Regions from separate parts of the Undibacterium sp. Ji49W genome, predicted to be linked through region 3. Evidence: predicted binding sites of a transcription regulator. Region 3 holds the regulator's gene; each other region holds the start of a gene.
What was found. Region 3 encodes sigma-54, which starts transcription at its own class of promoters, with help from an activator protein. Its sites were predicted from a motif close to TGGCANGNAANCTGCTTT; they were not measured.
Positions count from the first base shown of each region.

Region 1: the regulator sigma-54 is predicted to act here: its motif matches at 5,231-5,248, upstream of ACO0LK_RS22525 (urease subunit gamma).
Region 2: the regulator sigma-54 is predicted to act here: its motif matches at 1,989-2,006, upstream of urtA (urea ABC transporter substrate-binding protein).
Region 4: the regulator sigma-54 is predicted to act here: its motif matches at 3,589-3,606, upstream of ACO0LK_RS17800 (ammonium transporter).

Region 1 covers NZ_JBMPOW010000021.1:41,299-48,806, reverse strand. Annotated here, with positions in the region: gene ACO0LK_RS22555 (HupE/UreJ family protein) at 288-890, opposite strand; gene ureG (urease accessory protein UreG) at 918-1,562, opposite strand; gene ACO0LK_RS22545 (urease accessory protein UreF) at 1,600-2,280, opposite strand; gene ureE (urease accessory protein UreE) at 2,283-2,801, opposite strand; gene ureC (urease subunit alpha) at 2,805-4,502, opposite strand; gene ACO0LK_RS22530 (urease subunit beta) at 4,499-4,804, opposite strand; gene ACO0LK_RS22525 (urease subunit gamma) at 4,814-5,116, opposite strand; gene ACO0LK_RS22520 (RNA polymerase sigma factor) at 5,454-6,068, shown strand; gene ACO0LK_RS22515 (hypothetical protein) at 6,065-6,574, shown strand; gene ACO0LK_RS22510 (hypothetical protein) at 6,655-7,508, shown strand, end outside.
Region 2 covers NZ_JBMPOW010000006.1:157,047-164,554, forward strand. Annotated here, with positions in the region: gene ACO0LK_RS09420 (ATP-binding protein) at 30-1,355, opposite strand; gene urtA (urea ABC transporter substrate-binding protein) at 2,065-3,318, shown strand; gene urtB (urea ABC transporter permease subunit UrtB) at 3,445-5,043, shown strand; gene urtC (urea ABC transporter permease subunit UrtC) at 5,040-6,143, shown strand; gene urtD (urea ABC transporter ATP-binding protein UrtD) at 6,155-6,997, shown strand; gene urtE (urea ABC transporter ATP-binding subunit UrtE) at 7,019-7,508, shown strand, end outside.
Region 3 covers NZ_JBMPOW010000011.1:151,216-158,723, reverse strand. Annotated here, with positions in the region: gene ACO0LK_RS15465 (ABC transporter ATP-binding protein) at 1-414, shown strand, start outside; gene ACO0LK_RS15460 (alpha/beta hydrolase family protein) at 593-1,510, shown strand; gene ACO0LK_RS15455 (enoyl-CoA hydratase/isomerase family protein) at 2,281-3,375, opposite strand; gene hpf (ribosome hibernation-promoting factor, HPF/YfiA family) at 4,042-4,389, opposite strand; gene ACO0LK_RS15445 (RNA polymerase factor sigma-54) at 4,499-5,986, opposite strand; gene lptB (LPS export ABC transporter ATP-binding protein) at 5,998-6,750, opposite strand; gene lptA (lipopolysaccharide transport periplasmic protein LptA) at 6,751-7,302, opposite strand; gene lptC (LPS export ABC transporter periplasmic protein LptC) at 7,330-7,508, opposite strand, start outside.
Region 4 covers NZ_JBMPOW010000014.1:111,542-119,049, forward strand. Annotated here, with positions in the region: gene ACO0LK_RS17785 (hypothetical protein) at 1-653, opposite strand, end outside; gene ACO0LK_RS17790 (hypothetical protein) at 1,004-1,579, shown strand; gene ACO0LK_RS17795 (hypothetical protein) at 1,713-2,117, opposite strand; gene ACO0LK_RS17800 (ammonium transporter) at 2,114-3,535, opposite strand; gene ACO0LK_RS17805 (YHS domain-containing (seleno)protein) at 3,916-4,428, shown strand; gene ACO0LK_RS17810 (nitronate monooxygenase) at 4,558-5,802, opposite strand; gene rlmF (23S rRNA (adenine(1618)-N(6))-methyltransferase RlmF) at 5,996-6,991, opposite strand; gene ACO0LK_RS17820 (DUF3455 domain-containing protein) at 7,372-7,508, shown strand, end outside.

The DNA.
Region 1 (7,508 bases), on a different contig from region 3:
AAACGCACCGTTTCATGTATCGATGACGTAGCTGTCAGGCTTGAACATGAGAAAGTGTAAGTCCACCGAAAGCGGCAGTCTTGATGTTTGTATGCGCCTTGAAAGACGAAATCGGCATAGTCACTTGAAGGGGCGACAAGTGGTGACAAGTTGCGACCAAAGGATCACAACATTCCGCAAATTACAAATCAGGCAAGAATGACATCGCCACCCTTGCCCTATTGCTTGATTAAAGATTGAACCTTGATCAGCTTGCAAAATCAGCTTGCAAAATCAAGCTTACAGAATCAGCTTGCAGATACGAAAAAGAAAACCCCAGCCATGGCAATGCCTGCACCAGCAATACGCGGCAACTGGCTTGCCAGCCATTGTTGTGCGCCCTTACCCGCCATCCAGCCCATGACATGGATCAAGGCTGTAGCCAGTACAAAGCCGCTGCCATACAGCAATGCTGATGCATTTGCCGGCATTTCCTGACCATGCGCATAGCCATGTGCCACGGCAAACACAGATACCAGGGCCACACCCGCACTTAGAGGCAATTTAACCGCAAAGCTGATCAGCAAGCCCAGTACCACCACAGAAGCAGCAATACCATGCTCTATACCCGGCAACGCAACACCTGCCAAAGCGAGCGCGCCGCCAGCAAGCATCATCAAGGGAAAGCTGGCCGGTATCAGCCAGGCACGCGCCTGCTTTTGCTGCGCCGCCCAGATGCCTATCGCCAGCATGGCCAACAAATGATCGAACCCGGTGAAGGGATGCAGAAAGCCATCCAGCAAGGCATTCATGGTATGCAGCACACTGTCATGCGCCGACGCCGGCATAGTCATCATGGCGAGGCTGAACGCGGCAATAACACCAAGAATTTGCGATTTACTTGCTTTCATATTTATCTCCCGATTCCAGATTGAAAATTAGTTTTTGACTTCGTCCAGCATGCCTTGTTTGCGGATAAAGCTGACTACTGCTTCCAGCCCGTCACCGGTACGCAGATTGGTAAATACAAAAGGCCGCTCACCACGCATGCGCTTGGCGTCTTGCGCCATGATGTCCAGATTGGCGCCTACGTGCGGTGCCAGATCGGTTTTATTGATGATCAACAAGTCTGAACGGGTGATGCCTGGCCCGCCTTTACGCGGGATTTTTTCGCCACCGGCCACGTCAATGACGTAAATAGTCAGGTCTGACAGTTCAGGGCTGAAGGTGGCCGCAAGATTATCGCCGCCAGATTCCACCAGTATCAAATCAAGGTCAGGGAAATCAGCACTCATGCGGGCAATCGCTTCCAGGTTGATGGATGCATCTTCACGTATGGCAGTGTGTGGACAACCACCAGTTTCCACTCCCATCAGACGTTCGGCAGGCAAGGCGTCTGCACGCAGCAGAATTTCCATGTCTTCCTTGGTATAGATGTCATTAGTAATGACCGCCATTTCGTAGTGGTCGCGCATGCTTTTGCATAGCATTTCGCACAATGCCGTTTTGCCGGAACCGACCGGGCCACCTATGCCTACGCGCAAGGGGTTTGGTTCTGAAGATGTATGTGTTTGGGTATTCATTTATTGTTTCCTGTTTTTTTATTTTTTACGACCGGCTTTATGACCGATATAGTCGGCTGTATTGGACTTCATGCTGCATGGACAGCAAAGACAGCCCCGGTGCCCAGTTCGATAATTGGCCATCTTCCAGTTCTTGTGCCAGTCTTGCCGCTTTTTCCAGTTCGGGTCGCAGCGACAGCAATAAACGTTGCCCTGCCACCTGACCCAGGGGAATGGATTTCACCCCCACCAGCACCTGGTTTTCTGCCCACGAAAACAGCATGCCCAGCAAGACCGATTCTGGCGGCACCTGCAAGGCAACGGCGGCTGCAGCCATGGCCGTGGGCAAAGGCAATTCATGTTGCGCCAGCAAAATCGCAAGTAATTCTGCATCAGCAATCTTCAGGTCGTTCACTAGTTTGCCCAGTGAATAACCCATCTGTATGCTCTCAGCCCGAAATTCTGCTGTATCCCTGGCCGCAATGAACAAGCTGGTCCAGTGCGATACGGCGGCCAGATCCCGGTCACCAAAAGCCTGTAACAAACGCCACAGTACCGGCGCTTCAAAACGGGCCACCACTTCATGCAGAGAATTGATAATCCATTCCCTGGCTGTGACTTCGTTGCGTACCAGACCTTTTTCTATCGCCGCTTCCATCCCTTGCGAATAACTATAGGCACCGATAGGCAAAGACGGGCTGGCCAGTTGCAACAAATGGAGCAATGCCGCAGACTGCATGCTTAAGCCTTGCTGTCTGAAGGACGATGTATGCGCTGGCGCAAAGGTATAGGCGCCAGTGGATTATGCGGATGCCCGTCATCGCCACCATGATGATGGCCACCGCCATAAGCACCAGATTCGGGCTCAAAACTGGCCTGCTCTTCAGTAACGACGGCCCCCAAGCCCTGTAACATTTCCTTCAGCACCGGGTCTTTGCGTATACGCAAAAAACCGTCACCCACCTGCGCCTGGGTATGCCGGTTACCCAGATGGAAGGCGCAGCGCAATAAATTAAAGGCAGTTTCGCATTCCACCTTATATGTCGGCTCGGCTGCAGCAACGACTTCAATCACGCGGCCATCATTACCCAGCATCAGGTCACCATGGCGCATGACAGTACCACGCACGGTAAACACGGCCACATCTTCGCCACTGGCAAGCGTGGCACGCAGGCGGCTTTTTTCACGTAATTCATACGGCAAGACCAGTTGCCCGGCGATGCTGTCGGCAGTCTCGATTTTTGTTTGTAATGTCAGCATTGTTTAAAATAAAAAATAGCGTTGGGCCATGGGCAGGATTTTTGCCGGTTCACAGACCAGCAATTCACCATTGGCACGGACTTCATAGGTTTCGGAATCGACTTCCATTTTTGGCGTCAGGCCATTGTGTATCATGTCCTTTTTGCGAATATGCCGTGTGTTCTTGACGGCAATCAGGGTCTTGTTCAACTTCAACTGTTCTGCCAGCCCCGCATCCAGCCCCGCCTGCGATACAAAAGTAAACGACTTTTTCAAGCCCCCACCAAAGGCACCAAACATCATGCGGTAATGCACGGGCTGTGGCGTTGGTATTGATGCATTCGGGTCACCCATCTGGGCAGCGGCGATCATGCCGCCCTTGATGATCATCGATGGTTTCACGCCAAAGAAAGCTGGCTTCCACAAGACGATATCGGCAATCTTCCCCACTTCGAGCGAGCCAACGGCATGGGCAATGCCATGGGTCAGTGCGGGGTTAATCGTATATTTGGCGATATAGCGTTTAACGCGGAAGTTGTCATGACGCGCATTGTCTTCTGCCAGCGAGCCACGCTGCTGCTTCATCTTGTCTGCCGTTTGCCAGGTACGCATAATGACTTCGCCAACACGGCCCATGGCCTGGGAATCGGAAGACATCATCGAGATAGCACCGATATCATGCAGAATATCTTCCGCAGCGATGGTTTCGCGCCGTATGCGTGATTCAGCAAAGGCAATGTCTTCGGCAATAGCCGGGTCAAGATGATGGCAGACCATGAGCATATCGAGATGCTCGTCCAGGGTATTGACGGTGTAGGGCCGGGTAGGATTGGTGGAGGACGGCAGTACATTCGCCTCACCCACCGCAGCAATAATATCCGGCGCATGACCACCGCCTGCACCTTCGGTATGGAAGGTATGGATAGTTCTGTCCTTAAATGCCGCCAGGGTATGCTCCAGAAAGCCGCCTTCGTTCAGCGTGTCACTATGAATGGCAACCTGCACATCCATATTGTCAGCCACCGTCAGGCAATTATCGATGGCTTGTGGCGTGGTGCCCCAGTCTTCATGCAGCTTCAGGCCGATGGCACCGGCCCTTACCTGCTCTTCCAGCGGCAAAGGCAGGCTGACATTACCCTTACCCATAAAGCCCAGGTTCATGGGAAAAGCATCTGCCGCCATCAGCATCGAATGCATATGCCAGGGGCCTGGCGTACAGGTAGTGGCTGCCGTGCCGGTGGCCGGGCCGGTGCCGCCGCCCAGCATGGTGGTGACGCCACTCATCAAGGCTTCTTCAATCTGCTGTGGGCAAATAAAATGGATGTGTGAATCGATGCCGCCAGCGGTCACGATTTTGCCTTCACCGGCAATGATCTCGGTCGCGCCACCAATGGCCATGTCGACGCCAGACTGTATGTCTGGGTTACCCGCCTTGCCTATGCATGCAATCAAGCCATTTTTAATGCCGATGTCTGCTTTGACAATACCCCAGTGATCAATGATGACAGCATTGGTGATAACGGTATCCATGACTTCAGCATGTGGCCTTTGCGACTGGCCCATACCATCGCGTATCACCTTGCCGCCACCAAACTTCACCTCTTCGCCATAAATCGCAAAGTCTTTTTCAATTTCTATGAACAGGCCGGTATCTGCCAGACGGATGCGGTCACCCGTGGTTGGCCCGAACATTTCAGCATAAGCATGACGTGAAATTTTCATAGCGCCCCCATCACTTTACCGCTGAAACCATAGACTTTTCTGTCACCTGCCAGGGCCACCAGTTCTATGCTGCGTTGCTGCCCCGGCTCAAAACGAATGGCGGTACCGGCAGCAATGTTGAGACGCATGCCGTAAGCTTGTTGACGGTCAAATTGCAGGGACGGATTGGTTTCATAAAAATGAAAATGTGAGCCCACCTGTATCGGCCTGTCACCACTATTGGCTACAGTAATGCTGACCACGGGACGACCCACGTTCAATTCGATATCCCCATCCTCTATCAGGGTTTCGCCTGGTATCATGGTTTTCTCCTAGGGAATGGGGTGATGGACGGTAACCAGCTTGCTACCGTCCGGGAAAGTCGCTTCGACCTGGATATCAGGAATCATTTCCGGCACGCCTTCCATGACATCGGCACGGCTGAGTATTTGCGTGCCTTCCGACATCAGTTCAGCCACCGTGCGGCCATCACGTGCGCCTTCCATGATGGCGGCGGTGATCAGGGCGACCGCCTCCGGGTAATTCAGTTTCAGGCCACGCGCCTTGCGCCGCTCTGCCAGCAAGGCGGCGGTAAATATCAGCAACTTATCTTTTTCTCTGGGTGTCAGATCCATATCTTCTTTCTCGCTCCACGTAGTTCTTTCCTATTATTTCGGTTGATTTTCAAAATAACAAGTAGTCAGGCACCGAATATCTACTTTTACTTCTGGAACATTATTAAAAGCAACACAGCAAGTTTTGAACCAAGTATATCTATGTGCAGACAATCAATATTTCATGAAAACGCACCAAATAAATGCAATAAATCACCATAAATGTGCATATTTATTAAATACCCGTCTAACAGCCTTTAGCGAAATAGTTGGAACTTTCGAGGCCCATCAAGGTAATACCTCTTGAGACATACATAAATTGCTCCAACAGAACCAAGCAGAAGACAACAACAGACGAATGAAGACGGATACCGGGGATACAGACTCTAGCTTGTTAAGGCAAATGCGCGATGGCGATGTCGCTGCATTTCAACGTCTGTACCAACGGCATCAGGGGCCGATTTATCGCTATGCCCTCATGCGTTGCGGCCAGAGCGCGCTGGCCGCCGATGTCGTGCAAGACGTATTCATGGGCTTGCTGACCAGATCGTATCGTTATGACGCGGGTCTGGGCAATTTGCAGAATTTTTTGTTTGGTGTCGCCAGGAACCTGCTGCTGAAACAGGACCAGACCCAGCGCCGCCATCAGCAGTTGCCCGGCAAAGGTCACGGAGATGAAAACGAAGAAGAAGTATTGATAAGCGAAGCAGCAGAACCCACAGATGCCATCTTCAGCCAGCAATTGACAGAACATGTCAGGCAGGCAGTGGCCGTGCTGCGGCCGCATTATCGTGATGTGATTATTTTGTATGAACTGCAAGAACTGTCGTACGCAGAAATCGCCGTCATTTGCGGCATAGACATAGGCACCGTGCGTTCTCGCCTGTCCAGAGCACGTGCCGCCATCCTGCAATACAGCGAAAGAATGGGCTGGCGACCCGATGCAACAGCAAAAACAGGAACACAAAGATGAATGAGCACATGAATTCCCAGCACAAGATCAGCGATACCGATGCTGCGCTGGACCAGCAATTCAGCCTCTTGCGCCAAGACTTGCAAGAACTGAATACACCAGCGTCGACTGAGCAGGCTTTATTACTGGCCTTTACCCAGCAACAAAACAAGCATAAAAAGCAGGCGCGCAGTAGTCAATTGCGCCCCTGGCTGGCTGGTCTGCTGACAATGTGCGGCAGTTTTTGCCTGGTCATGTTGACAGTGCTGTTTCCAGCGCCCCCACATCAAATTACACCTGACAGCACCGCAGTTTCAAACACAGAGCTGCCGCCCTTCGTCGCCCTGGTGCCGCTGGAACGTCTGGATGAAGGAACACCTCACATGATGGAAACCGAAGTGCCAGCTGCCTGGCTGGCCAGCCTGGGCATGCCCGTTAGCCCAGAAATTGCCGGTGAAATGGTAAGGGCGCAGATGTTAGTGGACGAGGAAGGGGCGCCATTAGCCATGCGCCTGCTCAAAAATTAACGCATCCGTTTTAAGCAACATCTTTAAATTCAACTTAGATTCTTTGAATCCAATTTACCCATGAACACGAAGGAAATATCATGACTTTCAAACTTCCAATACTGATTTTTTTGAGCTATTCATGGACGGCAGCGCAAGCCAATGTCATCAATGACAACCCTGTACCAATTTCAGCAGAAGAAAAACAAACACGCCAACAACTTGAAGTTCATCAAATTGCACCGCTTAAACCCATGCCGCCCTTGCCACCAATGGCTCCAATCACACCATTTTCCGCAACATCATCCGTGCCAGCACTTGCAGCACTAGCCGATTTGCCAGAAGCCAGCACCGTCAACAAAGCCGTTGCAGATGCAATGAGTGCAGCGAGAAATGCCAGCGATGCCATGAACGCAGTTTTCTCAGGCATGCAAGACATGCATATGTCTAACCTGGTAAAAAACGCACCATACAGCGCAGAGATCATTACCGAAAAAACGCAGACTCTGGCTGACGGCAATCAGATCAGCAATAAAACGTCAAGCATGGTCTATAGAGATACTGTAGGCCGCACTCGATATGAAGTACGTGACAGCAAAGGCAATGTGTCACAAATTCTTATCACCGACCCGGTGGAAAACTCACGCTATGTAATCATACCGGACAGAAAGACCGTCACCAAGATTATCCTTACAAAGACAGCAGATGGGAAAGTCATGGCCGCAAAAGAGAAGCAGGAAGGAATTACAGGCAGGATCTATCTGCAAACGAATGACGATGAAATCATTATCAAAACATTGAGAAAAAAAAGCGATGACAAATCTGAAGGCAACAAAGAAACACGAGAAGAGGTCAAAGTAATCAATGCAAAATCTATCACCTCTGTACCGGGACCGCATACTGCCGTCATCAGCGCAACCGATAATCTGATCAATATCATAAAAACAGCACCACT
Region 2 (7,508 bases), on a different contig from region 3:
AGCATCTTTATGACAACCGCGTACGCTGATTACTGTGTCGTAGCATCTTCCTGACGCAAGGGGAGCCAGACAGTGAAGCAGGTGCCTTTACCCAGTACACTGTTAACGTCGATCCTGCCACCGTGCTTTTTGATGATGCCGTAAGAAAGGGAAAGACCCAGACCTGTTCCACTACCTACGGGTTTGGTGGTAAAAAAGGGTTCAAAGATGCGATTCAGATTTTCAGGAGGAATACCAGCACCGGTATCCAGTACTTTTATCCAGACCATATCTCTGTCACACCCCGTACTGACTTTGATGATGCCGTTTTCCTTGATTGCATGTGATGCATTCACCAGTAAATTCATGATGACTTGATTGACTTGCGAAATGATGCATTTTACCGGTGGTAACTGACCATATTCCTTGACCACATTGGCCTTGTACTTGATTTCATTTTTGACGATATTCAAGGTACTGTCTATGCCTTGATGAATGTCTGCCTCTTGCCAGTCCGTTTCACCCACGTGCGAAAAATCTTTAAGCGATTGAACGATGTCCTTGACGCGCTTGAGCCCGTCCATAGATTCCCTCACCAGATCCTGTATGTCTTCCTTTAAAAACGCTAAATCAGCTTTTTCCCTGATCTCATTCATCTTGCCGCTTGCCTGACTTGCCGTCAGTGCTTGCGGTATCAGATTTTCATAATTACTGATGACTTCAAATAACTTTTCTACGTAATTGTGCAGGCTACCAATATTGGAGTTGATAAAACCTATGGGATTATTGATTTCATGCGCAATACCGGCTGCCAACTGACCTACCGATGCCATTTTTTCAGATTGCAATAACTGCTCGTGAGCTTCTTGTAATTTTTTGATCAAAAGCTGTTGTTCTTCCCCCTTTTTGAACAGGGCATCTTCCATTTCCTTGCGTTTGGTAATGTCTGTCAGCGATCCGATCACTTCTACCGGATTACCATCTTCATCACGAATCAGCCTCAGCATGTCGTGCATCCATACATAGTGGCCGGCACGACTCATGAAACGGTATTCGTAAGTACGTTCTCCTTCGGTGAACAACTTGGCAATGCTTGAAAAAATTTGGGGAATATCTTCGGGGTGAATATGGTCAAACCAAAAATTCGGGTCGGCCACCATTTCTTCTGGCTGATAGCCCAGTACATGGAGCGCGTTATTGCTGACGAAGGTCATTTTGAAGTCGCCAGTAGGTACGCTGCTGTAAATAATGGCGGGAGTATTGTCTATCAGGTATTGCAGTCTGGTATCAGTGGACAGACCTTTGCTTGCATCAGTTGCTGTGGCAGTAGCCGTGGCCGGTGGGAGTATGCTGAACTCATCAAATTGATTGATCATGATTATCCGCACAGGAAAATTGACAAAAGGATTATTTTTTCAATTTCTTTACAATTTCATATTAGACCAATAACTAAGTACATAGCCAAATATTTTGTTTCTTTTTTGGTATTGGCGTTTGTTTGTGTAAATAGTTAATGGACTTGTCCATATTAAAAATAATTCATTAAAATCAAATGCTTGATAGAATTTCCTCCATTTTTTGACCAGCGTTCATCCGTGGCGATTAGCACCAGTGCTATTTTTATAGAAATAAATTTTGATATGAATGATTAGGTCAACACGCCCTAAAAACAGGGCAATTTCAGATGTGGGTTGTTTTTCGCACAATTTAAGAGCGCAAGCGCACTGAAAAGCGGAGTTTTTTGAGTCAGAGTTTGCCGGAAAGTAACTTTCACCAATTTGGGTAGTTTTTTGTAACATCTGCGTAGCTTGGGCGAGGGGCCGGTCGGCAACAGTGACTGGGCTGCATTGCCTGATTTTAAGATGTGTCCATACAGCAGTTCTGGTTGTGTGATGACTGCTTGAGTGCACCGCCGATCGCTACGTCCATAACAATAAAACGCTGGCTGAAGGATCGTTTGTATCGAACTTCAATCATGCTGCTGAGTGGTCTCGTTGCATTATATAAGTTGGCACGTTATCTGCTATCCGTAGTGGGAAGCTTGCAGTTTTTTGTTCCATGACCTCACTACTACCAGGAGAAAACATGTCACGTCGTACTGTTTTGAAAGCAACTGCACTTGCCGCAATGACTTTGGCCGCATCTGGCTGGATCTCGCAGGCACAGGCCGCCGATACCATCAAGGTCGGCATTCTGCATTCCCTGTCTGGCACTATGGCAATCTCGGAGACATCCTTGAAGGATGTGGCCCTGATGACGATCGATGAAATCAATGCCAAAGGTGGTGTCATGGGCAAAAAGCTGGAAGCGGTGATCGTTGATCCGGCATCCAACTGGCCACTGTTTGCCGAAAAGGCCCGTCAACTGGTATCGCAGGACAAAGTGTCTGTTGTATTCGGTTGCTGGACATCGGTATCACGTAAATCCGTACTGCCGGTCTTCAAGGAACTCAACAGTCTGTTGTTTTACCCAGTTCAGTACGAGGGTGAAGAGCTGGAGAAAAACGTTTTCTACACAGGCGCAGCGCCAAATCAGCAAGCCATTCCTGCCACTGAATACCTGATGTCGAAAGAAGGCGGTGGCGCCAAGCGTTTCGTCTTGCTGGGCACAGACTATGTGTATCCACGCACGACCAACAAAATCCTTCGTGCTTTCCTGCATAGCAAGGGCGTCAAGGATACCGATATCGATGAAGTCTATACACCATTCGGCCATTCTGACTATCAGACCATTGTAGCCAACATCAAGAAATTTGCGGCTGGTGGCAAAACTGCTGTCATTTCCACCATCAATGGTGATTCCAACGTACCGTTCTATAAAGAACTCGGCAATGCCGGTCTGAAGGCAACGGATGTGCCTGTCGTTGCATTCTCTGTCGGTGAAGAAGAACTGCGCGGTGTGGATGCCAAACCGCTGGTAGGCCATCTGGCCGCATGGAACTACTTCCAGTCTGTGAAAAATCCAGTGAATACTGAATTCATCAAGAAATGGAAAGACTATGCTGCTGCCAAAAAATTGCCTAATGCAGCCACAGTCGTCACCAATGATCCTATGGAAGCGACTTATGTCGGTATCTACATGTGGAAACAGGCCGTTGAAAAAGCCAAGTCCACAGATACCGACAAGGTCATCGCTGCCATGGGTGGACAGACTTTCAAGGCGCCATCCGGTTTTGAACTGACGATGGATAAAACCAATCATCACCTGCACAAGCCAGTCATGATAGGCGAGATCAAGGCTGACGGTCAGTTCAGCGTGGTCTACAAAACCAAGGCACCGATTCGTGCCCAACCATGGAGCCCATACATCCCGGGCAATGAAGGCAAGCAAAAACTGTAATTGAAGGAATGATGCAGGCACTCAGGGGGCGACGTAGTTGTCTGTCTGGCTGGCTGAATAGCTGGTCAGCATGGCTGCTGCCTTGAGTGCCGTTCCGGAATTTTTCCATTTTTGACCTGGTTGCCTATGACATTTCGTAAAATCTGCGCGAGCATTGTCCTGCTCGTGTTCAGCCTGGGTGCGCACGCAGCTATTGATGGCAAGCTCTTGCTGGCACTGTCTGGCGATGATCCCGATGCCCGCATTGTTGCTGTCAATTCCATCGCTGCCATGGGTAATGAAGAGGCTGTGGAAGTATTGACGGCGCTCAAAAATGAACAACTATTCGTCAAGGATGTCGCTGTTTATCTGGTTGATGGTGAGCAGGCTAAAGATCTTGCCAGCGGCAAAATGCAGAAACTGCCGGATGATGCCGAGGCAATCACCATCAATAATCGCCTGCGGGCCGCACTCGATAGTGCGCTGTCAGGACTGAAGCTCTTTTCACCGGATAAAAATACCCGCCTGATTGCTGCCACAGCGCTTGAGAAAGAGGCAACGCCAGAGCAATTGCCATTGCTGAACAAAGCCTATCTGAAAGAAAACGATAGCGAAATCAAATCCCGCCTGCAAATGCTGATTGCAACCGCGAATCTACAAGCCAGTGACCCGGTAGTACGCAAGGCGGCAGTCAAGGCCTTGCTGGATAGCCCGAATCCCAATTTGAAGCCTGTGCTGCAAAAAATGCTGGCACAAAATCCCGATGGCAGCTACAACGAAGCCGATGCCAGTATACGACTTGAAGCAGCCAATACCCTGAATGCCATTGATGGCCGTCTGGCGCGTATGGAATTTGTTGGCAACCTGTTTTATGGTGTGTCGCTGGGCAGCGTGCTGTTGCTGGCTGCCCTGGGCCTGGCGATTACCTTTGGGCTGATGGGCATTATCAATATGGCGCATGGCGAATTGCTGATGATAGGTGCGTACACGACCTATGCCTGCCAGATGTTGTTCCGCAAGTTCATGCCCGGCGCGCTGGATGCTTATTTATTGCTGGCCTTGCCAGCAGCTTTTCTGGTGTCTGCTGCCGTTGGTATTTTGCTGGAAAGAACTGTCATACGCTGGTTATATGGCCGTCCATTGGAAACTTTATTGTGCACCTGGGGTATCAGCCTGATATTGATGCAGGCAGTGCGTTCCATTTTTGGTGCACAAAATGTCGAAGTCGCTAATCCGGCCTGGATGTCGGGCGGTATCACGGTGCTGGGTTCGCTGGTTCTGTCGTATAACCGTATTATCATTATTTTCTTTGCCCTGTTCGTGGTATTTGCAGTCTGGTTATTGCTGAACAAGACCCGGCTCGGTCTGTTCGTGCGTGCCGTGACGCAAAATCGCCGTATGGCAGACTGTGTGGGCGTGGCTACCGGCAAGATAGACATGCTGACTTTCGGCCTGGGTTCAGGCATAGCAGGTCTCGGTGGTGTGGCTCTGTCGCAATTGGGTAATGTTGGCCCTGATCTCGGGCAAAACTATATCGTCGATTCTTTTATGGTGGTGGTGCTGGGCGGGGTAGGGCAACTGGCGGGTACCGTGATCGCCGCTTTCGGTCTGGGTGAGGTGAATAAATTTCTGGAGCCTGTTGCCGGGGCGGTTATGGCTAAGATCGTCATCCTGGTTTTCATCATCGTTTTCATACAACGCAGACCGCAAGGCTTGTTTGCGCTCAAAGGCAGGAGCGTAGAATGAACTCAACCATGACGACAATGAAGGGCCTGTTTTCCAGGCCAGCCTGGACCGGCATTGCGATTTGCGCAGTGATTGCCGTGTTGCTGCCTATTCTTAACCTTAGTTTCCCCGCTGGACACGCTCTGCATATTTCCAGCTATACGATAGCCCTGGTCGGCAAGTTCATGTGTTATGCCCTGGCGGCATTGGCGCTGGACCTGGTATGGGGTTATACCGGCATTCTGTCTTTGGGGCATGGCGTATTTTTCGCGCTGGGTGCGTATGCACATGGCATGTATCTGATGCGTGCGATTGGCCGTGAGGGCGTCTACCAAAGTAATCTGCCTGACTTCATGGTCTTCCTGGACTGGAAAACCTACCCCTGGTACTGGTCCATGACCGACAGCTTCTGGTATTGCATGGCGCTGGTGGTACTGGTACCTGGCGTGCTGGCCTTTATCTTTGGTTTCTTTGCTTTCCGTTCCCGCATCAAGGGGGTGTATTTCTCCATCATCACCCAGGCGATGACATTTGCCTTCATGCTGCTGTTCTTTCGTAATAACACCGGCTTTGGTGGCAATAACGGTTTTACGGACTTCAAGCGCATTCTGGGTTTTACCATTACTGCGCCCGGCACCAAGGCTGCGCTGTATCTGATCACCTTGCTGATTTTGCTGTCGGCCCTGTTTTTGTGTCGCTGGATAGTCATGTCCAAGCTGGGGCGCGTGTTACAGGCTGTGCGTGATTCTGAATCACGCCTGATGTTCATCGGTTATAACCCCTTGTGGTTCAAGCTGTTTGTCTGGACGCTGTCTGCCATACTCTGCGGCATTGCCGGCGCCTTGTATGTGCCCCAGGTTGGCATCATCAACCCGTCTGAAATGTCACCAGCCAATTCGATAGAAATGGTGATCTGGGCGGCCGTCGGCGGCCGCGGTACTTTGCTGGGGCCTATCATTGGTGCATTCACTGTCAACGGGCTGAAGAGCTGGTTCACAGCGGCCTTTCCCGACCTGTGGTTGTATGCATTGGGCTTGCTATTCATACTGGTGACCTTGTTCATGCAACAAGGTGTCCTGGGCCTGGTGAGCAAGTTCAAAAAACAGCGGGAGCCAGCATGACTTTTTATATGATGAGTGGCGTCTTGCGACCAGGGCAGCAATACGATAGTGCAACCGGTGACCAGGGTGTGTCATATGGCCGCATCAAGCCGGAAGGCGTGGATACCACCCACGGTGCTATCCTTTATCTGGAAGATATCGTCGTTTCATTTGACGGTTTCAAGGCCATCAATAATCTGAACCTGGATATCTCGGTGGGAGAACTGCGTTGCATTATTGGCCCCAATGGAGCCGGTAAAACGACGATGATGGATGTGATCACCGGCAAAACCCGGCCCACATCCGGCACCGCGTTCTTTGGCCAGACTATGGACCTGACACGCATGAGCGAAGTCGATATTGCCCATGCCGGCATAGGTCGCAAGTTCCAGCGGCCGACAGTGTTCGAGCAGCACAGCGTTTTCGAAAATCTTGAACTGGCCATGAAAATGGACAAACGTGTCAAGACCACGCTGTTTGCCCGTTTAAACAGCGAACAGAAAGACAAGATAGCTGCCATCCTGCAATTGATACGCCTGAATGGGCAAGAAAGCAGACCGGCTGGCCTGCTGTCACATGGTCAAAAACAGTGGCTGGAAATCGGCATGTTGCTGATGCAGGAACCACAACTGATTTTGCTGGATGAGCCGGTGGCCGGCATGTCGGATGCAGAAACAGCACGTACCGCCGAATTGCTCAATGAATTGCGTGGCAAGCATTCCATCATGGTGGTCGAACATGATATGGGTTTCGTTACTGAAATTGCACAGCAGGGTAAGGTCACGGTATTGCATGAGGGGTCTGTACTTGCCGAAGGTACGATGGCGCAAGTGCAGGCTGATGAACGTGTCATCGAAGTCTATCTGGGACGCTAAGGACGCTAATGAAAGCCAAGCATGCTTGAAGTCAAACAATTGCATCAGCATTACGGTTCCAGCCATACCTTGCGTGGCATTTCACTTTCGCTTAAAAAAGGTGAATGCATGGCCCTGCTGGGGCGCAATGGCGTCGGCAAAACCAGTTTGCTGAAATGCTTGATGGGTGTATTGCCTGTTACCGAAGGCACCGTCACCTTTGAAGGCCGTGAGATCAATAAACTGTCGCCGCATGACAGAGCCCGGGCAGGGATTGCCTATGTGCCGCAAGGCCGTGAGATTTTTGCACGCCTGACCGTAGAAGAAAATCTGCTCATGGGCATGGCCAATCTGCCGGCACGCAAGGCTGGCAAGATCAAGGATGAGGTATATCAACTTTTCCCCGTACTGAAAGAAATGCTGCACAGGCGTGGCGGTGATTTGTCCGGGGGACAGCAGCAACAGCTTGCCATTGCCCGTGCCTTGCTGGCTGAGCCCAAACTCATCATCCTTGATGAACCTACTGAAGGCA
Region 3 (7,508 bases):
ACCCGTAGCCGTCCGCGTGGCGATATAGATACTGACTTACAAAAAGCCATGGATTTATTTCCGCGTCTGAAAGAACGTCGCAATCAGCTGGCTGGCACTTTATCTGGCGGCGAACAGCAGATGCTGGCCATGGCCAGGGCGGTGATGCTTAATCCCGATGTCATTTTGCTGGACGAACCCTCCATGGGGCTGGCACCTATACTGGTGGATGAAGTCTTCCGCATTATTGTGCGCCTGAAAGAGGAGGGTACTACCATGCTGCTGGTGGAGCAATTTGCAGCGGCTGCCCTGGCTGTGGCAGATTATGGCTATGTGCTGGAAAATGGACGTATCTCGGTGCATGGACCGGCAGCGAATCTGCAAAATGATCCGGCTGTGAAGGCGGCTTATCTGGGTGGTGGTGCGCATCATTGATTGATGTTGTTTTCACCGAAAAATGGAGAGCTTGCTCTCCATTTTTTTATTGAAATTCCTTAAAAAATTTACATTGCTTATGTTATTTTAGTGGAAGCAGCTATCGCCAGAAAAATGGCATAACATCAAAATTTCCGCTTAGTGCATTCTTATGATTTCACTTTCTTCTTGTTTTCGCGTGTCGATTTTGACGTTGACGATCTTCTTTTGCACTTCAGGAATCGCAGCACCAGCCCTTCAGGAACACCATATCAGTATTGATGGCAAGGAAAGACGGTATTACCATTTTTCTGATCCTGCATCAGTGACCCAGGGGCAGGCAATAATATTGGTCAGTGGTTCGGGTTGTGATGATTTTTCGGCGCGATTACCCAAGTTCTTTGAGCGGTATCCTGAACCGGTTAATGTCTATTATCTTGAAAAATATGGCGTCATAAAAAGGGCTGACGGCAGTAAATGTTCGTCGGAATTTCTGGCTGCTGACAAATTTGAAATACGTTTATCCGATCATTTGAAGTTTATAGGGGAGGAGCCTGATCTAAAGAAAATGCCCGCACGTTCCATCGCTGTACTGGGATTTTCAGAGGGCGGAGCGATAGCCCCCTATATCGCCAGAGACAATAAAAAAATCGGTTGGCTGGCGACGGCGGGTAGTGGTGGTTTGAAGCAAAGTGAAGAATTTCTGATCTTTGCAGATCGTGGTGTAGAACCTTATGCCAAGCCTTTCTCGAGAGATTATTTTTTGCAGGTTTATGACGAGATCAGACGTGATGGCAATAATCTGGAAAAAGAATTCTTTGGGCATTCCTATGTCTACTGGTCCGGACATTTGTTCTCGGATCCACTGGACGTATATGCAAAGCTGGATATCCCCATGGTGGCAGCGATGGGAGAGAAAGATGACAGTGTACCCATAGAGTCAGGACGTGCCTTACGGGATTATTTCCTGAAGCATCCTGAAAAGGATTTTCAGTTCGTGGAATTTCCAGGTGCCAGTCATGGTTTGAAGACATCTGATAAAAATGGAGCGCAAGAGTTTATTGCGAGTTTGGCGGCGTGGTTTAAGGGGAGGAAGAGAGCGTTTGAATTGAAGTAGCTGGCATCAGTAACGAACTGGCACAATTTTCAAACAAGTTATTTGTATCGACGTCATTCCAGCGTGTTTCTAGCTGGAATCTAGTGGTGTTTTTGGCAGGCTATTGCGTGAGTTAATTTCAGATTATTAGAACTCATTTCATAAATAGGGATGAGTGCGAGCAAGGTGATTCGGGATGCAGTGCAAGGCGTGACGCGCAGCCAAGGCTGGTGCCTTGGCAAGCGGCACAACGCTGCAATGCGCCCGCGAAGTGTCAATGCGGCCAGCTCCCGAAGGGTTTGCCTCATAACGCGTGCTGGACTGCAAGGTGTGAATAATTCGACTCGTTGTCAATAGACCCGCTATTGACTGCCTCGTCCGCCTTGCCAGCCCACGTTATGAGGCAAACGCATCTCACCCCTATTTATGAAATGAGTTCTAGTATTTTGAGTAATCTGGTTTTCAATGCCAACAGACGTTCATTTTGGATTGCAGGCCGGTGGTAGACCGGCGGCTACCCACCTTTTTGCTTCGCCAAAAAGGTGGGCCAAAAAGGCGACCCAGGCGTCGTCGCCCCTGCGGGGTTCCCTTTGCTGCCAGTCAAAAAATGGGAAGGTCCGAAACTCGCTTCGCTCAAACATCGGCCCTTCTTTTTCCATTTTCTGCCTTGCATCAAAGGCGTCGACACATGGGAACTGCTAAAGTCAAAAGCAACCGCAACTTCAAAAGCAACCGCAACTTCAAAAGCGATGACAATGCGACCTTTAGTTAAATTGCTTTTGCGGGGTAATTTATCCCTGCAAAAAACGCAAAGGATGTGCGTGGGTAGGCCATACCTCGATGAAGAAATTTGCCACCTGTTCTGTCGTCACCTCTGCCAGCGTGGTGGGTGACCAGCGTGGTGTATTGTCTTTGTCTACCACCAGCGCACGCACACCTTCCAATACTTCACCGTGTTTGAAACAGTGGCGTACCATGTTTCTTTCCATACGCAGGCAATCGGATACGGTAATGCTGGCGCTGCGCCGTAATTGTTCCAGCGTGACAGACATCAATAGTGGAGAACGTTTTTGCATGATGGCAAATGCCTGTTGTGCAAAATCAGATGTGTCTTGCTGCAAGTTGTTGCTGATCTCGATTGCACAGTTTCCGCTGAACAGGGCATCAATGCCTGATCTGTTTGCGGCCAGCTTACTGTTGCCGGGGAGTGCCTGATCAGCAAAAGGAACCGCAAATTCGCGTATTGCGGCTCGTACATCGGTGGCGGTATTTTGTTCCAGAAGATGCATCAAGGCAGGCAATTTTGATGTCGGTATAAATACATCGGCCAGCCCTGCATACAGCGCATCGGCTGCGTTAATGACTTCACCGGTCAGACCCATGTAAGTACCAATTTGTCCCGGTGCACGTGATAGGAAGTAACCACCACCCACGTCCGGGAACAGGCCGATATTCACTTCCGGCATCGCCATTTTGGTACGTTCCGTGACGATGCGCAGGCGGCAGTCATTGCCTGCCTGGGCGATACCCATACCACCTCCCATGACGACCCCATTCATCAGCGCGATATAAGGTTTGGGGTAGAAATGAATTAAATGATTTAGTGCATATTCTTCGGTGAAAAAATCTTCCAGCAAGGCAGAATCACCTTTTGGTGTTGCGGTGCCTACATCATAAAAGAAGCGGATATCACCACCTGCACAAAATGCCTTTTCACTGCTGCCATGGATAAATACTGCCCGCACGCTTTGATCATCCTGCCAGGCCAGCAAGGTCGTTGTCAGCGCTCTAACCATATCGAGAGACAGCGAGTTCAGTGCTTTGGGTCTATCCAGGATGATATAGCCGATGTTGTTCTTGACGGAGGTGAGTACAAATTGGCTCATGGTGGTTGACTATGCAGGGTAGAGGATGAAGCTGCTATTTTAGCTTTGTCGGACGTGGGCGTCACGGGGTGTATATGCTTATGAGGAAATGATGCAGGGGCGAGATGTTTGTTGTTGTTGTTGTTGTTGTTGTTGTTGATCTTCAACCGCTTGGGCCGATGTAATTTGTGCGTCACAGAAAATGGAAAGAGAAGATCCGATGTTTGAGCGAAGCGAGTTGCGGATATTCCCATTTTTTGTGATGCACAAATTATGCTGAAGCGCAGCGCAAGCACCCGTAGGGCGAGTCTGCGGTCGCCTTTTCTTTGGATACTTGCTTTTGGCGACGCAAAAGAAAGTATCTCGGCTGCCGGGCCGAGACCCGGCTTGTGTCCACGGAGGGCGATCGTCTTAATCAAAGTGTGGCATATAACGGGCGACACGGCATACATAGAACGCCGCTGGATTCCAGCCAAACCCACGCTGGAATGACGCCAATAAAAATGCCGTGAATCAACTAACTCGCAGCTTGTTGAGCAACGCATGCTACAAACAGCAATAAAAGTAAATTATTTATTTGAAATGTCAGAAACGATATCTACAAAAAACCTATCATCCAGCAAAAAGGACGCCTGTAGCGTCCTTGTTTTGGATGTCCACAACCCTGTTAAGGTAAGGACTGGGGTCTTATGAAGCCGATGCCGGATCAGGTATGTGCTTGATGGCGTCGTGCTGATGGTTTTGTATCTTGTCTTTATGCTTGATGACCTGACGATCAAGTTTATCTATCAGTGTATCGATAGCTGCATACAGATCATGCGCCAGACTTTCTACATGGATATCTTTGCCACTGATATGCAAATTAATGTCCGCTTTGTGTCGTTTTTCCTTTTCCCGGAGCTTGTCCACCGTCAGGATGACGGCGATATCAATGACCTGGTCGAAGTGTCGCCTGATACGTTCTAGTTTGGTATGTACATATTCACGAATTGCAGGAGTTACTTCGACGTGATGTCCACTGATGGTGAGATTCATACTGTGCTCCTATAGTGATGTTGCTTGCTGTAACGATAAGCTCATTGCTGTCTTATTGCCTTGAGCTAAATCATATATAGCAATTCAAACCGTGATTACAAGGACTTGCTTACAAAGATTTACGCAAACTCACTGGGGGGATTTTGAGGGCTTCACGGTATTTGGCAACTGTCCGTCGGGCAATTACCATGCCCTGTTCACCCAGCATGTCTGCAATTTTGCTATCAGAGAGTGGGCTTTTCTGGTCTTCTGCTCCTATCAACTGCTTGATGAGTGCGCGTATCGCGGTGGAAGATGCTTCCCCCCCTGTTTCCGTCGCGACATGGCTGCCGAAAAAGTATTTCAACTCAAACATGCCGTGGGGGGTCAGCATGTATTTTTGGGTTGTTACACGCGAGATAGTGCTCTCGTGTAATCCTAGTGTATCAGCAATTTCGCGCAAAACAAGGGGGCGCATGGCAACAGCACCATGCGTGAAAAAATTGCGTTGTCTTTCAACTATGGCTTGTGCAACGCGCAAAATGGTATCGAAACGCTGCCGCATATTCTTGATCAGCCAGCGTGCCTCTTGCAACTGTGAGCCGAGCCCGCCTTCCCCACGATTTTGTTTCATGATGTTGGCATACATGCTGCTGACACGCAATTTGGGCATGACATCCTGATTCAGCGAGACTTGCCAGCCATTGGCTGATTTTTTGACAATGACATCTGGCACGACATAATCCGATTCATCGACTGCAAAATCGATACCTGGGCGGGGCTTGCATAGGCGGATGACGGTTTGTGCGTCGCGCAAATCTTCATCATCGCAGTCGAGGATTTTCTTGAGTTTGGTGAAATCTCTTTGTGCAAATAAAGTCAGTTGCGTTTCAACAATTTGCAAAGCCAGTCTGCGTGTCACGAAAGCAATTTTAGGCAAGCGCTTGATTTGCAGGGCAAGGCATTCAGATGGTGTGCGAGCGCCCACACCTGCCGGATCAAAGCTTTGCAGCATGTTCAGGGCAAATGCCAGTTCTTCTGGCTCGACGCACAATTCCAGTGGCAGGCTGGCATGGATTTCATCCAGGGTTTCTGTCAGGTAGCCATTGTTGTCGATGGCATCAATCATCAATTCGACCAGGGCGCGGTCACGTGGCTCGCGCAGGTTCAGACGCATTTGTTCTTGTAAATGTTCTCGCAGTGTAATGTGGGCGGCACCCAGTTGTGGCCTGCCATCTTCATCGTCACTGCTTTTGCTGCCATGATGCACGTCGTCAAAACCCCAGTCTTCTTCGCTGGAGCTGCTTGTGTCATTGCTGACGGCGATATCAGCGTCAGCCTGAGGTTCTGTAGCTGTGCTGCTTTCTTCGCGGGATGCTGGCGCTTCCATGCCGGCGTCTGCTGCTGTGCTGCTGGTATTGATGGCACCGTCTGCCAGCAGGCGTACTGCGTGGTCCAGCGGGTCATCCACACGCTCCAGCATGGGATTTTCTATGAGCAGGGTTTCCAGCTCCTGGTGCAATTCCAATGTGGACAATTGCAGCAACCGTATGGATTGCTGCAATTGAGGCGTTAATGCCAGATGCTGGGACGTGCGTAGTTGCAGGCTTTGTTTCATGATGATTCCCGTCACATCCGGAAATGTTCTCCCAGATAGACGCGCCGCACGGATTCATTTTGTATGATGTCATCCGGCTTGCCGCTGGCCAGTACGGCCCCCTGATTGATGATGTAGGCATGATCACAGATGCCCAGAGTTTCACGCACGTTATGATCGGTAATCAATACGCCGATGCCACGTTCCTTGAGGAAACGCACAATGCGCTGGATTTCAATCACGGCGATCGGATCAACACCGGCAAAGGGTTCATCCAGCAAAACGAAGCGCGGGTTGGTGGCCAGTGCGCGGGCAATCTCTACACGCCGGCGTTCGCCGCCTGATAGTGACAGTGCCTGACTTTCCCGGATTTTTTCAATCTGCAAATCGGCCAGCAGGGCATTGAGCCTTTTGACGATGGATTTCTCGGAAAGAAATTTTCCATTGGCATCTTTTTGCAATTCCAGCACGGCACGGATATTTTCTTCTACCGTCAGCTTGCGAAATACCGAAGCTTCCTGTGGCAGGTAAGACAACCCCAGCACGGCCCGCTGGTGTATTGGCAATTGTGAGATATTGACAGCATCAATCGTGATATCGCCAGCGTCGGACGGCACCAGGCCAACGATCATGTAGAAGGAGGTGGTTTTGCCGGCACCATTCGGGCCCAGCAAACCAACCACTTCACCGCTTTTCACTTCCAGCGATACGTCACGCACCACCTGGCGCGCGCCATAACGTTTTTGCAATCCCTTGACGAGCAAGGTACTAGGCGTGGCAGTCATTTAATTGGTCTGTTTGGGTTGCAGGGTGATTTTGACGCGGCCGGCACCGTCTACATGCTGGCCCGTGGTTGAATTGGTACCGATGGCGATATCATTTTTACTGTCATAGGACAGGTATTCGCCCTCTTGTTCCTGGGTGACCTTCTTGCCTTCCAGGTAGCGCACTTTGGCTTTGGAAATGAACTTGACGATTTCTGTCGTCTGATTGTATTCCGCACGGTCCGCTTCACCTTCTACCCACAGGTCCGGGCCGCCATCGCGTTTTTGCCGGAAGCTGACTTTTTTGCTGACGCCACCAGTCAGTACGACAAACTGGTCACCGTTCGGGGCTTCGGTAACGACGGCTTTTTCCGAATTGACGACCAGGGTGCCGCGCACCAGTTGTACGCCTTTGGACAAGACGCGCACGCTGGTTTTTCCATCGCTTTCAGAGTAACCGGCCTCGATGGTTGTCTCCTTGAAACTGTCGGCTTTTTCTGCACCTGCTGGCGTATAGATTAAAGCTAAACAAGCCAGTCCCAGGCATTGGCTAAGGGAGCGTATCAATTTCATATTTTTCATTGGCAAATATCGCTTTCTCTATTTGGATGGTGTAGGGGCAACTGGTTCGCGTTCACGTTTTTTCAAGTGAATACGTACCTTACTTAGCAGCGCCAGATGTTGGGTGGAGTTGTTGGCCACCATACCTACGGCGGTGGTGTCCACTTTTCCTGTTTTGACGGTGATAGGCTTGTCAGTTTTGACAATATCATCGTCGG
Region 4 (7,508 bases), on a different contig from region 3:
GGTATCCAGGCCGGCGAGGTGTCAAGGGTGTCGCCCGCCGTCAATTCGCGGTACTGCTCGCCATCGGAATTGAGCATGACCAGGTTGGCACTACCGGCCTTGCTTATGGCCGAAGCCAGTATCTTGCCGCTGCCGGTATCCAGATTCAGGTCAGCCAGGTTCAGGTTCTGCTTGTGCAGTATGCGCTTTTCAACGCCAGTTTCCGGGTTGAATGAAAACAGACCACCCATGACCTCATCCTTGAGGAAATAGAGCATGTTCTGCTCCTGATCAAACTGCATTGAGGTGGCAATGATCTGCGCCTTTTCATCATTGAAGCGACGCATGCCGCCAGAGGCAGAGACGCCAAAGCTGGTACCCTGTTTCCAGGCATGTCTTTCCTGGTGCTTTTCCATCTTGTCTATCATTTCCTGCACATAGGGACTGTGCAGTTGTTTCACTTCGCCGTGGCCAGCGCGATAAAACAGCTTGCCCTCGGAAATGAATGCAACGGCCATGCCTGCCGCATTCCGGTCCAGATGCGCTTGCTGTACGTGATTTTGTGGGTGTTGTGTCCCGGTTTCCTGATTGCCTGCGGCGTTTTTCTGTTGCATCAGCAGATTGACGACATAGGCCAAAGCCAGTAACAACACAATAATGATAAGGACATGCACCTGATATCTCCCGCTTGATTTCACTGATTCTGACTAGATGGTGACCAATTCCTGCACTGACAACGACGCTGACAGCTTGCCGCAGTCAGCCGAAACCAGCCTATGCTGCCATGAAAGAAATGACAAAGCAATCACGCGCTTCGTGGCAGGGCCTTTCCGCCCGGAGCAAAGCATGCCCAAAGCTTGACTACAGGTGACATTTGTCACCCGCAATTGCTGACAGTTTGCTCTGATGTCGGCTACAAGCTTTGATCATACTGTTGCTTAAGCGTGCAGATTACCTCTGCATCACATTCACTTGGCGGCCACAGGAAAATCCGGCAACGCCTCAACATTGATTGGGAAATAGTATGTCTTTCAATTCCAGCCCCGCTGCCACAGTTTTTGCCAATCGCCTCAAAGGTGCCATGGTGTATGCCGTTTTTGGCAGTTTCTGGCTGGTTTTATGGAATCAGCGTGCCTTCGCGGGCAACAGCGTCGTCAATCTCATCATCGCTGCTGGTGGCCTGTTTATCTTCATGCTGGCGATGACCAGATACCGTGGCTTCAGACATGCACTTGAAGCCGGGAATGCAGAGCAAAAACAGAAGAGGGCACGCCGTTTTTATATCGTCAATGCGGTGCAGTGGGGCGCACTTTTGGTGATCATCAATGTATTGAATAATGTCGGCTTGTCGGCATGGGTGACACCGGCGGCCATAATGGTGATTGGCCTGCATTTCTTTCCGCTGGCGACGATATTTCAAAATCCCGGACATAAGTTGATGGGGACAGTCATCTGCCTGTTTGCATGTGTCTTTCCGTTTGTATTGTCTGGTGGCCCGGCTGATCCCTATGCCTGTGCCGGCATGGCCCTGATCTTGTGGACAGGGGCGATACGTAACATAAGCAAGACTTTTCATGTTGCACAGGCCGTATCGCCATAACATGCGGATGCGCAGTTGCCAGCGCAGGGCATAAGTGAGGCTAGACCCATAGAATATGGGCCAGAAAATTGTCTGAACTACGTCTGACAGAGGCTCGTGATCAAGCCTCGCAGCGTTGCAGTGCCTGCACAGTTTAGCGCAGCCTGCCTATATAGGTCTGGTCGACCATGGCGTTATGATCAGGTGGTGGCATCGGTACCTGCATGATACTGTCGTCTTCCAGACTAGGCGCTTTGGGACGCAATTTCTGGGTGGCAGACAGTCTTGCCAGCAAAGGCCCTGCTGGCGGTGGCGCAACAAACAGGCCATCTTCACCAAAGTAGATGTCTTCCAGCTTCAGGCAGATTTCATGCAGGTCGTCGTTTGGCAAGCCCATCGACAGATCCAGCATCGCCCGGCAATAGGCCGGGTTGACGCGCATGTATTCAATGTCTGTCACGCGCCCAATTTGTCGCCGCAATATCACGTGCAGACGTGCCATGAGGGAAAATGCAAGATTGTCTGACATGGCATTCTGGACTAAGGTACTGGTGCTCATAAGATATGCTCCCCGTGAAGTTCAAGATCAAGCCCTTCTCTTTCCTGCTCTTTAGTGACGCGCAAACCAATGGTGATTTTGACCAGCCATAGAATGACGGCAGTCACAGCACCCGAATAAATCACCGTGACGATGACGCCAAACGCCTGAGTGGCCAGGCTGCCATCGGCACCGCCTATGCTCTTTAATGCAAAGACCCCAGTCAACAGCGCGCCGACAATACCGCCTATGGCATGCACGCCAAATACATCGAGCGAATCATCGTAGCCGCCCATGGATTTGAGCGAAGTAGCACCCCAGTAGCAGGCGACACCGGCAACGGCACCAATGACCAGCGCACCAGTCAGGTCGACAAAGCCTGAAGCAGGGGTGATCGCCACCAAGCCAGCGACCGCACCGGAAACAATACCCAGTACCGATGGTTTACCACGACGCAACCACTCCACAAACATCCAGGCCAGTGCAGAAACTGCGGTAGCCACCTGTGTCACCAGCATGGCCAGCCCGGCGCGGCCATCTGCTGCGCCGGCAGAACCGGCATTGAAGCCAAACCAGCCCACCCACAGCAGGGATGCGCCTATGGCTGTCAGCAATAAATTATGGGGTGGCATCGGTTCCTTGCCAAACCCCAGGCGCGGCCCGACGATCAGTGCTGCCACCAGGCCAGACACACCGGCATTGATATGCACTACCGTGCCGCCGGCAAAGTCCAGCACGCCACGCGCCGCCAGCCAGCCTGCCGGTTCCCATACCCAGTGGGCAACCGGCACATACACCAGCAGTGACCACAGGGTAATGAATAGCAGCAGGGCAGAAAATTTCATGCGTTCGGCAAAGGCACCCGTGATCAGGGCAGGGGTGATGATGGCGAATGTCATCTGGAACATCAGAAATACGCTTTCCGGTATTGTCGGTGCCAGTTGATGCACGCTTAGCTGACCAGCTTCTTTCAAAAAGCTCACACCATGCAGCATGAACCTGTCCAGGCCGCCCATATATGGTGAGCCCGCCGTGAACACCAGACTGTAACCCAGCACCACCCACAAGACGGTGACGATGCAGGTAGTTGCCAGGCTATGCGCCATCGTGCCCAGCGCATTCTTCTTGCGCACCATGCCGGTATAAAACAGAGCCAGGCCAGGAATGGTCATCAGTAATACCAGCGCAGTTGAGGTCAGCATCCAGGCCGTGTCACCAGCGCTGATCTTGTCGGCCGAGATCATGCCTGGTTTGGTCATTGCGGGTGGGGCTACATTGGGAACTGGCGCAGTGGGAGCAGTGGGGGCAATTACGGGTGCGGCCGCTGTAGTGACCGAAGCCGCAACAGGAGGCTCGGCCTGTGCATTACAGGTGCCACCGTACAGACACAGACTGAGAGACAAGGAAAGCAGCAAGCTGGAGAGTACGCGTATTTTCATCAAACTAGCCTTTTCAAAAAACATCGTCAATGACACACAGTATTGTTTGCGATGCAGCACTTTTCATGCCAAGGCTGATACCAGTGAATTTGCGCTTGCTGAAGGCTATTTCAGGGAATTGCATGACCGGTGATACCAGTGAAGGCGCATGCATGCACCAAAATGTAAGCAAATATTACCGTGCGGCATAACTTTGCACATACAAAGTGCTGATGCCTGTTTGAGGGATTAATACGTCTTGTTATTCCATTTTAAGGAATAATGAATTCAATATTTTAACTATTCTATACATTGATGAACTGTCTTACAGTGCCTGTCATTCGCTGTGCACTAGCAAAGCGAAAACCAAATCCTGTTTCAACCATTCAGAGGAACACAATATGACACGCACATCCAGCAGTCTGGCAGCTAACCTGGTTACCAACCTCGTCAGCAAATTTAAGCGCATTTTCCTGTCGGCGGTGGCTATTTTGTCGTTGGCAGCAGTACCCGGCATCAGTGCAGCGGATACAGTTGCCAACAGCGTCATCGGTGCCCGTGGTTATGATCTCACCACCTTTTTTACCAGCGAAAAACCGGCTCATGGCACTGGCCACCATGTGGCGACTGTGGAGGGTGTGGATTATCTGTTCACCAGCGAAGAAAACAAAAAAACTTTCCTGGCGAATCCGGAAAAGTATCTGCCTGCATTCGGTGGCTACTGTGCTTATGGCGCATCCATAGGCAAGAAATTTGTTGCTGATCCGGATGTCTACGACATCGTTGACAACAAACTCTACTTCAATCTCGATACCAAAATCCGTGCGATATGGTCCAAGGATATTGCTGGCAATATCGAGCTGGCAAAAACTAACTGGAAAACCATCGCCAGCAAGAAGCCATCTGAACTCTGAACCAGAACTCATCTCACCCCTATTGATGAAATGGTTTCTGGCACCCATGAAAAAAGCCGCTTTGCCCGGAGGCCAAAGCGGCGTTTTTCATTCAGCGCAGCGACTTATTTCTGTAACTTATTTTTTTACTTATGCAGGCAAGGCAATCTGGTGATCCACACTGAATTGATAATCGCGGAACACATGTTCCGCACTCAGTAATTCGTAAGTGCCATCCGGCAGTTTGCGGGTAGTGTCTTTCAGACGATATGTCATTTGCCCACAAGTCCAGCAATTGAAATTGCGCATATGCGTGCACAGGCAAGTCTTGTCCATGACAGAGATTTTCTTGGCATCAGGATGTGCTGCCACTTCACGGTTATAGGACGTGATGTAGGCGCAGTTGCCATTGCCGTCCAGCAAGTAGCCGTATGATTCACAGCCAGGGCGTATGCCATCGCCAATCGCTGGCGTGTTTTTCAGCATGCGCATGGGGTAGCCGGTAGGCGAGATATTGTTGACTTCGATATCGTTTTCACTGGCCTTGAAGTATTCCTGCTTGACGCTGGCAGGCAAGCCGCATTCATTGGTGACGGTAAAGCGGGTCGCCACCTGCACGCCGGCAGCGCCGTTTTCCATGAAAGACACGGCATCGCTGCCGGTGAAAATACCGCCAGCCGCAATTAACGGGATATCCAGATTTTCTGCCTTCAGATACTGGACGATTTCGGTAATGATGGTTTGCAGATCATATTCAGCCCAGTCCATGCCAAAGCCCAGATGGCCGCCAGCCAGTGGGCCTTCAACGATGACATAGTCCGGCAGACGGTTCAGGCGGGAATTCTTGCGCAGGAATAATTGCAATGCACGTACCGAAGAAACGATGATGCCCAGTTTGGCATCGCGAAAGCGCGGATGATCAGCGATCAGGCCAAAGGAGCTCAGATGCAGACCGGCACTCATGGTGATGCCATCGATACCGGCATCCAGTGAAGATTCCAGGCGTACCTTCAGGGTTTCGCGTGGACCATTCATGGTCAGCTTTTCCATGCAGTTGACAAAGATCATGCCTGTGCCCTGCTTGGCTTCCATGGTCTTGCCTATATGCAGGCGTGTGGCTTCGGCCAGTTGATCCAGGTTGAACTTGATGTCGGTTTTGTCGGAGTTGTTGATATTGTATTTGTAGAACTTGGTCTTTTCCTTGACAAAGCTGGTATCGAAACGACGATCAGAGACATCCTGCACCATGGCATCAGAAATATGGCCAATACCACCGAGACGTGCAGCAACCAGAGCCAGTTCAGCAGTGGAAATATCGACACCCATGCCACCGATCATGATAGGAACCAGCTCATCTTTGCCCAGCTTCAGGCGGAAATCATCTACACGTTTCATTGTTATCCTTGACACATTTTGCTCAAAAGTAAATCACGCGACGCACATACTGCCCAACCAGATTGCTTATTTATTGCTTATTTCTGGATTGCTTAGTGTCGCAATCCGGAAGACGAACGAGATTGTAAGCCAGCCCTTGCCCGCACAGGTAAAATTATATTCTGTACAGCGTTTAATTTCTTCAGCCTGCCATTTATTTCTTGTTATTTGACCAACGTAATTTGGCCCAGGCTGCATGTTGACTGGTGTTCAGGAAGGTCCAGGCGACCAGGCGGCTTTCTTTATTTCCCTGGCTCATGATAATGGTTTTCTGATCACTGACCTTGACCTGCTTCAAGGCCGCGTTGATTGCGGGCAAATTGGCTGACTTGGATACCAGGCTGGAAAACCATAAAATTTTTGTGGGTATAGTCGCGCTTTCTACGATCATTTTCTTGATAAACGCCAGTTCCCCGCCTTCACACCAGAGTTCAGCATCGTGACCGCTGAAGTTCAAAACAGGCCCGGTCTGATCCGGATTACCGGTTTTCTTCAGGTTTTCCCACTTGCGCATGCTGCCAGCCTGCGCTTCTGCCGCAGAGCTATGAAAGGGCGGATTACACAGACTGACATCAAACCATTCATCATCCGCAACCATGTTTTTGAACAGGGATTGCGCATTTGTCTGATGACGCAGTTGTATCTGTGCGCCCAGGCCGGGATTACGGTCGAGTATGGCCTGGGCATTGGCCAGTGAGCCTGCATTGATATCGCTGGCACAAAATGACCAGCCATATTCACTGTTGCCTAATAATGGGTAAATGCAACTGGCACCCGTGCCTATATCCAAAGCAGATACCTGCCTGCCTTTGGGAATGCGTCCCTGATTGCTGCCAGCCAGCAAGTCGGCCAGATAATGCAGATAATCGGCCCTGCCTGGCACTGGCGGGCAAAGATTTTCTGGTGGAATGTCCCAGTCACGCACGCCATAGTTGCTGCGCAGTAAAGCCTTGTTGAGTAATTTGACTGCCAGCGGATCGGCAAAATCGACCGTGGTCTCGCCCGCCGGATTATGTGTCAGGCACGGCGCCAATGCCGGTTCTGCCTTGATCAGCTCAGCAAAGTCATAGCGGCCCTGATGGCGATTGCGCGGATGCAGCAATTGCCCGGCAGCCTGATTCCTTTTTTCTTTGCTGTTCTTGTCACTCATGAAGCCTGATCCATCCATTCACAATGCTAGCCGGTACTCAGGCAGGATGCCCGACCCGTATTGTCCCATGAAGGCACTATGCCTGTTCACTACAAAACGAAGTTTATACGGAGCAATGATTGCCAGCCATATTTAAGTTAAGGGACTTGCATGCGACCGTGAGGTTGTAAAATTCCGTAAGTGTTTTATTTATTTTGAAACACTATTGTTAAAATCTGCCCACAGAAAATTGGGTCCGCCGCAGGTGATGAGCCAGTGCGCCTGATGAGGGTATGTGCATACGAACGCCTGATGCAGTGCCAAACCCGGGGGGTATCAGGCATTTGCTGTCGCTTGCGGTGATTGAGTGCCTTGAACATCTTATTGAAAGGTATAAAAAAATGAAAAAAATCGCTCTTGTCGGTAGCCTGTCTGCCATTGCTGTCCTGTCCGCCTGTTCGACCGCACCCGTCAAACATACAGCGGCACCTGTCGCTCCGGTAACGCAGGTAGTCAGCGTACCCGTCAACCTGAAAGC